Regions from separate parts of the Streptomyces sp. NPDC006435 genome, predicted to be linked through region 3. Evidence: riboswitches for the same ligand, from Rfam matches in the RefSeq annotation. Region 3 holds a riboswitch; each other region holds the start of a gene.
What was found. Region 3 has a riboswitch for cobalamin ahead of ABZZ04_RS05575 (ribonucleoside-diphosphate reductase subunit alpha). Riboswitches for the same ligand answer to the same signal wherever they lie in the genome.
Positions count from the first base shown of each region.

Region 1: linked by a shared signal. The riboswitch ahead of ABZZ04_RS11020 (ABC transporter substrate-binding protein) and the one ahead of ABZZ04_RS05575 (ribonucleoside-diphosphate reductase subunit alpha) in region 3 are both predicted to bind cobalamin.
Region 2: linked by a shared signal. The riboswitch ahead of ABZZ04_RS25380 (cobalamin biosynthesis protein) and the one ahead of ABZZ04_RS05575 (ribonucleoside-diphosphate reductase subunit alpha) in region 3 are both predicted to bind cobalamin.

Region 1 covers NZ_JBEXPY010000007.1:133,259-136,522, reverse strand. Annotated here, with positions in the region: gene ABZZ04_RS11025 (iron ABC transporter permease) at 1-534, opposite strand, end outside; gene ABZZ04_RS11020 (ABC transporter substrate-binding protein) at 531-1,511, opposite strand; cobalamin riboswitch at 1,550-1,688, opposite strand; gene ABZZ04_RS11015 (hypothetical protein) at 1,895-2,173, shown strand; gene ABZZ04_RS11010 (hypothetical protein) at 2,496-2,999, shown strand; gene ABZZ04_RS11005 (hypothetical protein) at 2,969-3,264, shown strand, end outside.
Region 2 covers NZ_JBEXPY010000028.1:57,353-60,616, reverse strand. Annotated here, with positions in the region: gene ABZZ04_RS25385 (cobyric acid synthase) at 1-751, opposite strand, end outside; gene ABZZ04_RS25380 (cobalamin biosynthesis protein) at 748-1,776, opposite strand; cobalamin riboswitch at 1,920-2,052, opposite strand; gene ABZZ04_RS25375 (hypothetical protein) at 2,273-2,503, opposite strand; gene ABZZ04_RS25370 (inorganic phosphate transporter) at 2,539-3,264, opposite strand, start outside.
Region 3 covers NZ_JBEXPY010000003.1:291,568-294,831, forward strand. Annotated here, with positions in the region: gene mctP (monocarboxylate uptake permease MctP) at 1-1,108, shown strand, start outside; cobalamin riboswitch at 1,374-1,504, shown strand; gene ABZZ04_RS05575 (ribonucleoside-diphosphate reductase subunit alpha) at 1,645-3,264, shown strand, end outside.

The DNA.
Region 1 (3,264 bases), on a different contig from region 3:
GCTGGTGAACGCGGACAGCACGTACTGGATCGCCACCCCGGACAGGACCAGCCGGCCCGTCGTCATGGTGCCACCGCGCCGGGCCATCGCGTAGACCGCGACCAGCGCGGCCATGGATCCGGCGAACGCCGCGACGGGCAGCGCCACATCGGTGGCCACCCCGGCGCCGACCCCCAGCACGACGACCGAGGCGGCGCCCGCCGACGCCCCGGACGAGGCGCCCAGCAGGAACGGGTCGGCCAACGGGTTGCGCACCAGCGCCTGGAGCACCGCGCCCGACAGGGCCAGCCCGGCGCCGACGACGGCCCCGAGCAGCACCCTGGGCAGCCGCACCTCCCACACGATCGTCGGGTACGCACCGGTGCGTTCACCGCCCAGGACCGTACTCAGCACCTCGCCCGGCGGAATCCGTACCGGACCGAGCGCCAGACCGGCCACCGCTGCCGCGAGCAGCAGCACCGTGAGGACGCCGATCACGACGGGGGCCGAGCGCAGGGCGGACTTCGGGCCGGGGCGGGCGGACCCCGCGCTCACGGGGTGCCGGGGTGCAGCTGCCCGGCCAGGTCCCGTACGGCGTCGGCGACCCGGACCCCGAGCACGGCCGAGGACAGCGGGAGCACCGCGAACTTCTTGTTCCTGATCGCCGGCACGTCCGCGAGCGCCGGATCGTCCAGCAGCCGCTTCTTCTTGGCCGCGACCGTGGTGCCTCCGTAGTCGTAGATCACGACCACCTCGGGCCTGCGCTTGATGACCTGCTCCCAGGACACGTCGCCGAAGGTGGCGTCGAGGTCCGCGAAGACGTTCCTGCCACCGGCGAGCTCGACGATCTCGTTGCCGATGCCCTTGCCGCCCGCCGTGAACGCGGAGCTGTCGCCGGAGTCGTACACGAACACCGAGCGGGGCGAGGAGCCCTTGAGGCCCGCCTCGACCGCCGCGATCTTCCGCCGTTCCCGGGCGATCAGCTCGCTGCCGCGCTCCGGTACGCCGAAGGTCCTGGCGACCTGGGTGATCTCGGTGGCCAACTGGTCGAGGCCGACCCCGCCCTCGGTGCAGTTCTCGATGTTCAGCCGGGTGTCGATGCCGTTCTTGTGGAGCCCCGCCCGGTCCTGGCCCCTGGCCCTGTCGAAGGCGCTGTCGTACCCGCCATAGACGAAGTCGGGGTTGGCACCGAGCAGCACTTCCTTGGAGGGGTACTCCTTCGCGAGCACCTTGGTCCGGTCGTACGCGGACCGGTACTCCGGCAGGACGCTGTCGTCCAGGTAGGCCGTACCGACCAGCCGGTCCCGGAGCCCGAGGGCCAGCATGATCTCGGTGACGTGCTGGTTCATGGTGACGACCCGTTCCGGCGGGGCGTCGAAGGTCGTTCTCGTACCGCAGTTGGTGACCGTGTAGGGGAAGCCGTCGGCGGCCGGTGCGGCCCCCGTCCCGTCCTTGTCGCCGGTGCCGCAGCCGGCGAGCGGCAGCAGGAGCAGCGGTATGAGTACGAGCGGTACACGGCGGATCCGTGGCATGGCCGGCCCTTTCCGGGGGATGTCCTCGTCCCCTGGGTCGTCTGGGAAGGCGGCGCGGCCAGTATCTGGCTTCCGGGCCGTTGCAGCCCGGTCACAGTGGCGGGACCGTACCGGATTCACACCGGTTTCCTGACGCGCGTCGCCCATGTTCTCCGGGCCATTCTGTCAGACCACGTATTCCGGCAGGTCATGGCCCTGGTACCGACGGCCGGTGTTCATCGCTTCCGGCCTCAGCCGCTGCCGCTCCGCGCTCCTGCACGGTCGCCCCGCGCCGGAGCGCGGCAAGGAACGAACGTTCACGGAGTGAACTCCATGACACGTACGGGTGATTGTCCTCGACGGTGGTGCGACGTCACCCGGAAGTGGGGCTATCTCTGCTGGTTGTGATCGAGAACTTGCTGCGTGCCGCCACGGTGGCCGCTCTCACCGCCCTGTCCCTCGCCCCGGCGGGCGCTGCACTCGCGGACGAGGGTCCCCTCGTGCCGCAGGTGAGCCCGTGCGCCGCCGTCGTGGCGCCCGCCGGCCAGATCTGTGTGCCGTCGCCCAAGCAGTGCATCAAGGCGCCGTGCCCCCAGTACGACCTGCTCCACATCCTCCCGTACTACCCGCTGCCCTCGTACGAGGAGGTCATGGCCGCACACGGAACGGACCCCACCCCCTGACACAACTCCGGTGCCCTGTCGTGCGGTCCGGCCACGTCCGTGACCGCACGACAGGGCACCGGGCACAGGGACCACCGCACCACTCGCTCCACCGCGCCACTCACTCCACGGCACGCGTTCCGCGACACACGCACTCCGCACCGTCCGCACCGCAGAACCGTCCGCACCACCGACACCGCCCGGTCGCCCACGGGGTCTCCCGTGCTCACATCCTGAGCAGTCCCGCCACGATCGGGGCGTTGTCAGTGGGCGCAGGTATGTTCGGTTCGTGTCCAGCCGGTGTGGCGAGGACGTCCCCTTTTTGTTGCATAGGAGTGGTGCGTTGTCGGATTGGGAGAGGTCGAGCACGGCGCGGGTGACGGCACCCGCACGGCCGCGGAAGCTCGCCAAAGTACCGTTCGTCGAACTGGCCGACGGGCGCCTGCAAGGAGTGGTGTCCAGCGGCTCGGACATCGGACGGGTCTACGTCTCGTCGGTCGCGGTCGGCACCTACGCCTTCGCCTGCAGCACCAACAACAACCGGCCCTGCGGCGGCGCGCGGGGATCGTTCTGCAAACACATCCAGGCCCTGATCGGCGAGGCGGTGCTGCAGTACGGGGCCGAGCGCGTCGCCCGCTATCTGAAGGTCGACATCGCGGAGGGCGCGTCGAGCGCACCGGTCATCACCGCCCAGATGACCGGCACCCGCCCGCCGCAGGGGGACACCGCGGCCGCCGCGCCCGTCTTCAGCCGGTTCCTGCGCCACCTCGCCTATCTGGAACTCGCCCCGACCACCGCGCCGTTGCCGGAGATGCAGTGGTTCCCGCCGACCAGGGCGGTGGCGTGATGCGCACCGATCTGCTCCACGAACCCGTCGCCGGACTCGACGAGGCACTGTCGGCCGTCGACGCCTTCGACCGGGTACTGGTCGCCGGACTGCTCCGCCCCAGGCCCGACCGGGCCGCGGACCTGATGGAGTTCGCCGAAGCCCTCGCGGGCACACCGCTGGCGGACCGGGTCGCCGAGGCCGCGGAGAAGGCGGCGGGCGGAGCCGCGGACGAGGACCACTTCGTCGCCCTCGCCGCCGCCCGCACCGCACTGCTCGGCTCCGT
Region 2 (3,264 bases), on a different contig from region 3:
CCGACTCGCGCACCGCGCCGCGCAGTGAGACCCGAAGCCCGTCCTCCTCGTCGATGCCGAGGCCGTGGGCGAAGGGCAGCACCCCGTACGTCCCCCGCCCGGTCAGCCCGCGCAGCATCTCCAGGCCGGGCTCCAGCAGCGACACGTCGCCGCGGAACTTGTTCACCAGGTAGCCCGCGATCAGCGACTGGTCCTCGGGGGCCAGCAGCGCCGTCGTGCCGAAGAACGAGGCGAAGACCCCGCCGCGGTCGATGTCGCCGACCACCACCACGGGAAAGCCCGCCGCCCGCGCGACGCCCATGTTCACGATGTCCGTGCGCCGCAGGTTGATCTCGGCCGGACTGCCCGCCCCTTCGCAGATCACCGCGTCATACGTGCCCCGCAGCTGCTCCAGGCAGTCCACCACCGTGGAGAACAGCGCCTCCTGCCGGCCGCCGTGGTAGCCGCGCGCGCTCATCTCGCCGACCGGCCTGCCCATCAGGACGACCTGGCTGGAGCGGTCGCCGCCCGGCTTGAGCAGGACCGGGTTCATCAGCGCGGTCGGCTCCACCCGGGCGGCCTGGGCCTGCATGGCCTGGGCCCGCCCGATCTCGGCCCCCTCACGGGTGACGAACGAGTTCAGCGACATGTTCTGCGCCTTGAAGGGCGCCACCTTCACGCCCCGGCGCACCAGCCAGCGGCAGATGCCCGCGGTGACGACGCTCTTGCCGGCGTCGGAGGTGGTTCCGGCGATCAGCAGTCCGCCGCTCATGGGTTTCTCCGTCCTGGGGTGCGGGATCCGGGGGTACGGGGGCCTGCCAGGCCGGTCACGGCCGTCCGGCGCCCCGCGATCCGCCGGGCGGCGAGCGACACGCCGAACCGGCCCGCCGCGCACACGCCCAGGGCCAGCACGCCCACCCGGCGCGACAGCCGTACCGCGCGCTCGATGTCCGCGGCCTCCACCGCCCGGCCGGCCTCGCCGTTGAGCACGGGGCGGTGCTCGACCCGGCCGCCGTACGCGAGGGTCCCGCCGAGCCGTACGCCGAGCGCGCCCGCGAACGCGGCCTCCACCGGGCCCGCGTTGGGGCTCGGATGCCGGCCGGCGTCGGCCCGCCAGGCCCGTACCGCCGCGCCCGGCCGGCCTCCCGCGGCCACGGCGAGCAGGGCGGTGAGCCGGGCGCCGGGCCAGCCCGCGAGGTCGTCGAGCCGGGCCGAGGCCCAGCCGTAGCGCCGGTACCGGGGCGACTTGTGGCCGACCATGGCGTCCAGGGTGTTGACAGCCCGGAAACCGGCCAGTCCGGGCACCCCGCCCAGCGCGCCCCACACCAGGGCGCCGACCACGGCGTCCGAGGTGTTCTCGGCCACGGACTCCACCACGGCGCGGGCGATCTGCGGCCCGTCGAGGGACTGCGGGTCGCGCCCGCACAGATGCGGCAGCCGTTCGCGGGCCAGTTCGATGTCGCCGGCCGCCAGGGCATCGCCGATGGCCCGCGCCTCGCGGCCCAGGGACGTGCCGCCGACGACGGACCAGGTGGTGGCGGCGGTCAGCGCGACGGAGGCGGCGGGACGGTCGCGCAGGGCGCGGGCGACCAGCGCGGCACCGCCCGCGACGCCCCCGGCGCAGACCAGGGCGTGCAGCGCGCCCCACCCGCGGTGGTCGTGCCACAGACGGCGCTCGACACCTGCCGCGGCCCGCCCGAACCCGGCCACCGGATGCCCCCTGCGGGGGTCACCGAGCAGCAGGTCGCCGAGCAGACCGGCGGCGGCGCCGTACGCGAAGACGCGGTCGGCTCGCACGCTCAACCGGCCGTCGTGCCTCGGAGGATCCCGGTACGGGCGGCTCTCGGCGAGAGCGCCCCGACGACGGACGCACGGCAGCCAGGCATGGCGATATGTCCTCACTCAGGGTCCGCGCCCTGGTTCGACGTGACCGGCGACGAGAGTCTCCTGGCTCCCGGATCCGCGGTTCCCCCGGCCTTCCAGCCCGCTCGCGCGTGCCGTGACTTCCGGTGTTGGGGGACCGCTCCCCGGTGACAGTGGCGGGACCGCGCCGGATTCGCACCGGCTTCCTCTGCTGTCGCCGTGATTGGCTCCGGCAGTCCACCACGCCCCGCGAACGCCCGTCAACCTGCCGTTGACCTGCGGCGGTGCAGTGTGCTGAGACCCACATCGCCCCGGGCGCACGACGGAGGGCCGGACACCTCGCGGGTGTCCGGCCCTCCGTGACGCGCGCGCGTCGGACGCGACACGTGTGCTCGGGCGTGACGCGTGTGCCCGGGCGTGACGCGTGTGCTCAGGCGACGATCAGGAAGATCCCGTACGCGACCGCCGCCGCGCACAGCCCGAAGCAGGCGTACGCACCGGCGCGGGCCAGCAGCACCGAGCCGCCGGAGCCGCCCTGCGCCGCCGGTTCGGCCTGCTTGGAGAGGCCGACGATGCCGAGGGTGAAGAGGCCCACCAGGGCGACGGTGACCACGAGGGAGACGCCGAACACGGAACCGAGGGCTGCCCAGTCGATTTTCATGCTGATTCCTTAGACGGCCGGCCTGGAGGGCCCGCTCAGACGGTGGCGGGTCGTGCCGGGTCCTGGGTGGTGGTGGTTGCGGCCGGGGCCGCGATGGTGGCCGTGAGGTTCTGGACCGGCGCCTGGGCCGCGGTGGGCGGCGGGCTGACGGCGGCGATGGCCGTGGTGACGACGCCCGCGGGCTCGACGTCGCCGTCCGACGGGGCGACGTCCCCGTGGCCGACCGGCTTGCGGCGCGAGATCAGCCAGATCGAGCCGGAACCCGCGACCAGCAGCGCCGCGACGACGACGACACCCCAGGTGCCCTGCTTGGTGAGCAGCTCGGCGCCCGCACCGACCAGACCGGCGGCCGGGAGGGTCAGGCCCCAGGCGACGAACATCCGGGTGGCGGTGGACCAGCGGACCACACCGCCCTGCCGGCCGAGGCCCGCGCCCATCACGGCACCGGAGCAGGACTGGGTGGTGGAGAGGGAGAAGCCGAGGTGCGAGGAGGCCAGGATGACCGTGGCCGCGCTGGTCTGGGCGGCGAAGCCCTGCGGCGGCCTGAGGTCGGTGAGGCCGCTGCCCATGGTGCGGATGATGCGCCAGCCGCCCAGGTAGGTGCCGAGGGCGATGGCCAGGCCGGCGGACACGATCACCCAGACCGGCGGGTTGGAACCGGGGCTCAGGACGCCGCCGGTGACCAGGGCCAGGGTGATGATGCCCATGGTCTTCTGCGCGTCGTTGGTGCCGTGGGCGAGGGAGACCAGTCCGGCCGAGGC
Region 3 (3,264 bases):
GATCGCGTTCGCGGTGCTCGCCGCGTACACCTACTCGTCCGGGCTGCGGGCCCCCGCGCTGATCGCGTTCGTCAAGGACGGGCTGATCTACCTGGTCATCGCGGTGGCGATCATCTACATCCCGATCAAGCTGGGCGGCTTCGACGACATCTTCGCCAAGGCGGGCGAGGCGTTCTCGCAGACCAACCCGGCCACCGACAAGCCTCGCGGCGCGCTCGCACCGGGCGAGGCGGGCCACTGGGGATACGCCACCCTGGCACTGGGCTCGGCGCTGGCGCTCTTCATGTACCCGCACTCGATCACGGCGACGCTCTCCAGCCGCAGCCGTGACGTGATCCGGCGCAACACCACGATCCTCCCGCTGTACTCGCTGATGCTGGGCCTGCTGGCGCTGCTCGGCTTCATGGCGATCGCCGCCGGGATCAAGGTGGACAACGGGCAGTTGGCCATTCCGCAGCTGTTCGAGAACATGTTCCCGGACTGGTTCGCGGGCGTCGCGTTCGCCGCCATCGGCATCGGTGCCCTGGTGCCCGCCGCGATCATGTCGATCGCCGCGGCCAACCTCTTCACCCGCAACATCTACAAGGACTTCCTGAAGCCGGACGCGACCCCGGAGCAGGAGACCAAGGTCTCCAAGCTGGTCTCGCTGCTCGTCAAGGTCGGCGCGCTCGCCTTCGTCCTCACGATGGACAAGACGGTCGCGATCAACTTCCAGTTGCTCGGCGGGATCTGGATCCTCCAGACGATGCCCGCCCTGGTCGGCGGCCTGTTCACCCGCTGGTTCCACCGCTGGGCGCTGCTCGCGGGCTGGGCGGTCGGCATGGTGTACGGGACGGTGGCCGCGTACGGGGTCGCCTCGCCGACGCAGAAGCACTTCGGCGGCTCGTCCGCGGAGATCCCCGGCATCGGCGAGATCGGCTACATCGGTCTCACCGCGTTCGTGCTGAACGTGGTGGTCGTGGTGGTGCTCACCTTCGTCCTGAACGCCATGAAGGCGCCCGCCGGGATCGACGAGACCTCGCCGTCCGACTACACGGCCGACGCGGGCGACCCGGGTGTCGCCGCCGAGCTCCCGCCGGCCACGGCGGGTGCGCCCGGCGGCCACTGACGCCGACCCGCACGAGCGGAACGGGACGCCCCGCACAGGGGACGCCCCGTTCCGGCACGGGGGACGACTCGCCCCGGCACCGGGAACGGCCCGTCCCCCGAGGAACGGCCGCTTCCCGGGTGACGGCCCGTCCCCGCCCCCTTCGGGAAGGGGGCGGGGACGGGCCGTCCGCCGTTTCCGGAAGGCCCGCAGGGCACTTCCCGCCGGTCCGACCCGAGTCGGCCGACACAACATCTGGGGGCTGCTTCATCGGGCGGCCCCCACATGTATGCTCATCCTCGCTGTCGCCGCAGGGGAATCCGGTGCGAATCCGGAACTGTCCCGCAACGGTGTGCTCAGTGCGCATTCGCGCACTCCGAACAAGTCCGAGGACCTGCCGGCAGCGCGTCCGGTTCGACCGATCCGGGCGCCAGACGTCCGGGCCTCGCGGTTGGGCCGGCGGACGCCGTGCGGAGCGCTGTCCCGTCCCGGGTGCGCGCCCGCCCGGCCGCCCCCGTTCCCCCGCCGGCCCCGAGCCGAGCGAGGGAGAGCACCACGTGACCATCGCGCCAGCCGATCCGGCTTCGGTCGCCGCGTCCACGGCCGCCGATTCCGGGGCAGCCGCACACGACGGACCGGGGGCCGCGCTGCTGCGGACCCTGACCGACCTCACCGCCGATCTGCCCGACACCGACCCCGGGCGCGTCGCCGCCGCCGCGCTGCGCGGCCGCAGCGCACGGGCGGACGAGGCCGAGCTGTGTTCGCTGGCCACCGAGGCCGCCGCCGGGCTGATCTCCGAGGACCCGGCCTACTCCCGGCTCGCCGCCCGGCTCCTGACCCGCGCCATCGCGGACGAGGCCGCCGGACAGGGCGCCGTCTCCTTCTCCGCCTCGGTCGCCGTCGGGCACCGCGAGGGCCTGATCGCGGACCGCACGGCCGACTTCGTCGCCCGCAACGCGGACGCCCTCGACGCTCTGGTGGAGCGTGCGCTCGCCGACGGCGCCGACGACCGCTTCGGCTACTTCGGGCTGCGGACCCTGCACAGCCGCTACCTGCTGCGCCACCCGCACACCCGTCAGGTCGTCGAGACGCCGCAGCACTTCATGCTCCGGGTCGCGTCCGGGCTCGCCGAGGACGACTCCCCGCGCGCCGTGGACGAGGTCGCGGCGCTGTACGGACTGATGAGCCGGCTCGACTACCTGCCCTCCTCGCCGACCCTCTTCAACTCCGGTACCCGGCACCCGCAGATGTCCTCCTGCTACCTGCTGGACTCCCCGCTCGACGAGCTGGACTCGATCTACGACCGCTACCACCAGGTGGCCCGGCTCTCCAAGCACGCCGGCGGCATCGGTCTGCCGTACTCCCGCATCCGCTCCCGGGGTTCGCTGATCCGCGGCACCAACGGACACTCCAACGGCATCGTGCCGTTCCTGAAGACGCTCGACGCCTCCGTCGCCGCGGTCAACCAGGGCGGCCGGCGCAAGGGCGCCGCCGCGGTCTACCTGGAGACCTGGCACGCGGACATCGAGGAGTTCCTGGAGCTGCGGGACAACACGGGCGAGGACCAGCGGCGCACGCACAACCTCAACCTGGCGCACTGGATCCCGGACGAGTTCATGCGCCGGGTCGAGGCGGACGGCCGCTGGTCGCTGTTCTCGCCCGCCGACGTGCCCGAGCTGGTGGACCTGTGGGGCGAGGAGTTCGACGCCGCGTACCGGGCCGCGGAGGCGAAGGGGCTGGCCCGCAAGTCGATGCCCGCCCGTGAGCTGTACGGCCGGATGATGCGCACCCTCGCCCAGACCGGTCAGGGCTGGATGACGTTCAAGGACGCCGCCAACCGGACCGCCAACCAGACCGCGGAGCCGGGCCGCGTCGTCCACTCGTCGAACCTGTGCACGGAGATCCTGGAGGTCACCGACGACGGCGAGACCGCCGTCTGCAACCTGGGCTCGGTCAACCTCGGCGCGTTCGTCGTCGACGGCGCCATCGACTGGGAGCGGCTGGACGCCACCGTCCGCACCGCGGTGACCTTCCTGGACCGGGTCGTCGACATCAACTTCTACCCGACCGAGCAGGCCGCCCGCTCCAACGCCCGGTGGCGCCCGGTCGGCCTGGGCGCCATGGGCCTCCAGGACGTCTTCTTCCAGCTGCGGCTGCCGTTCGACTCCGCCGAGGCC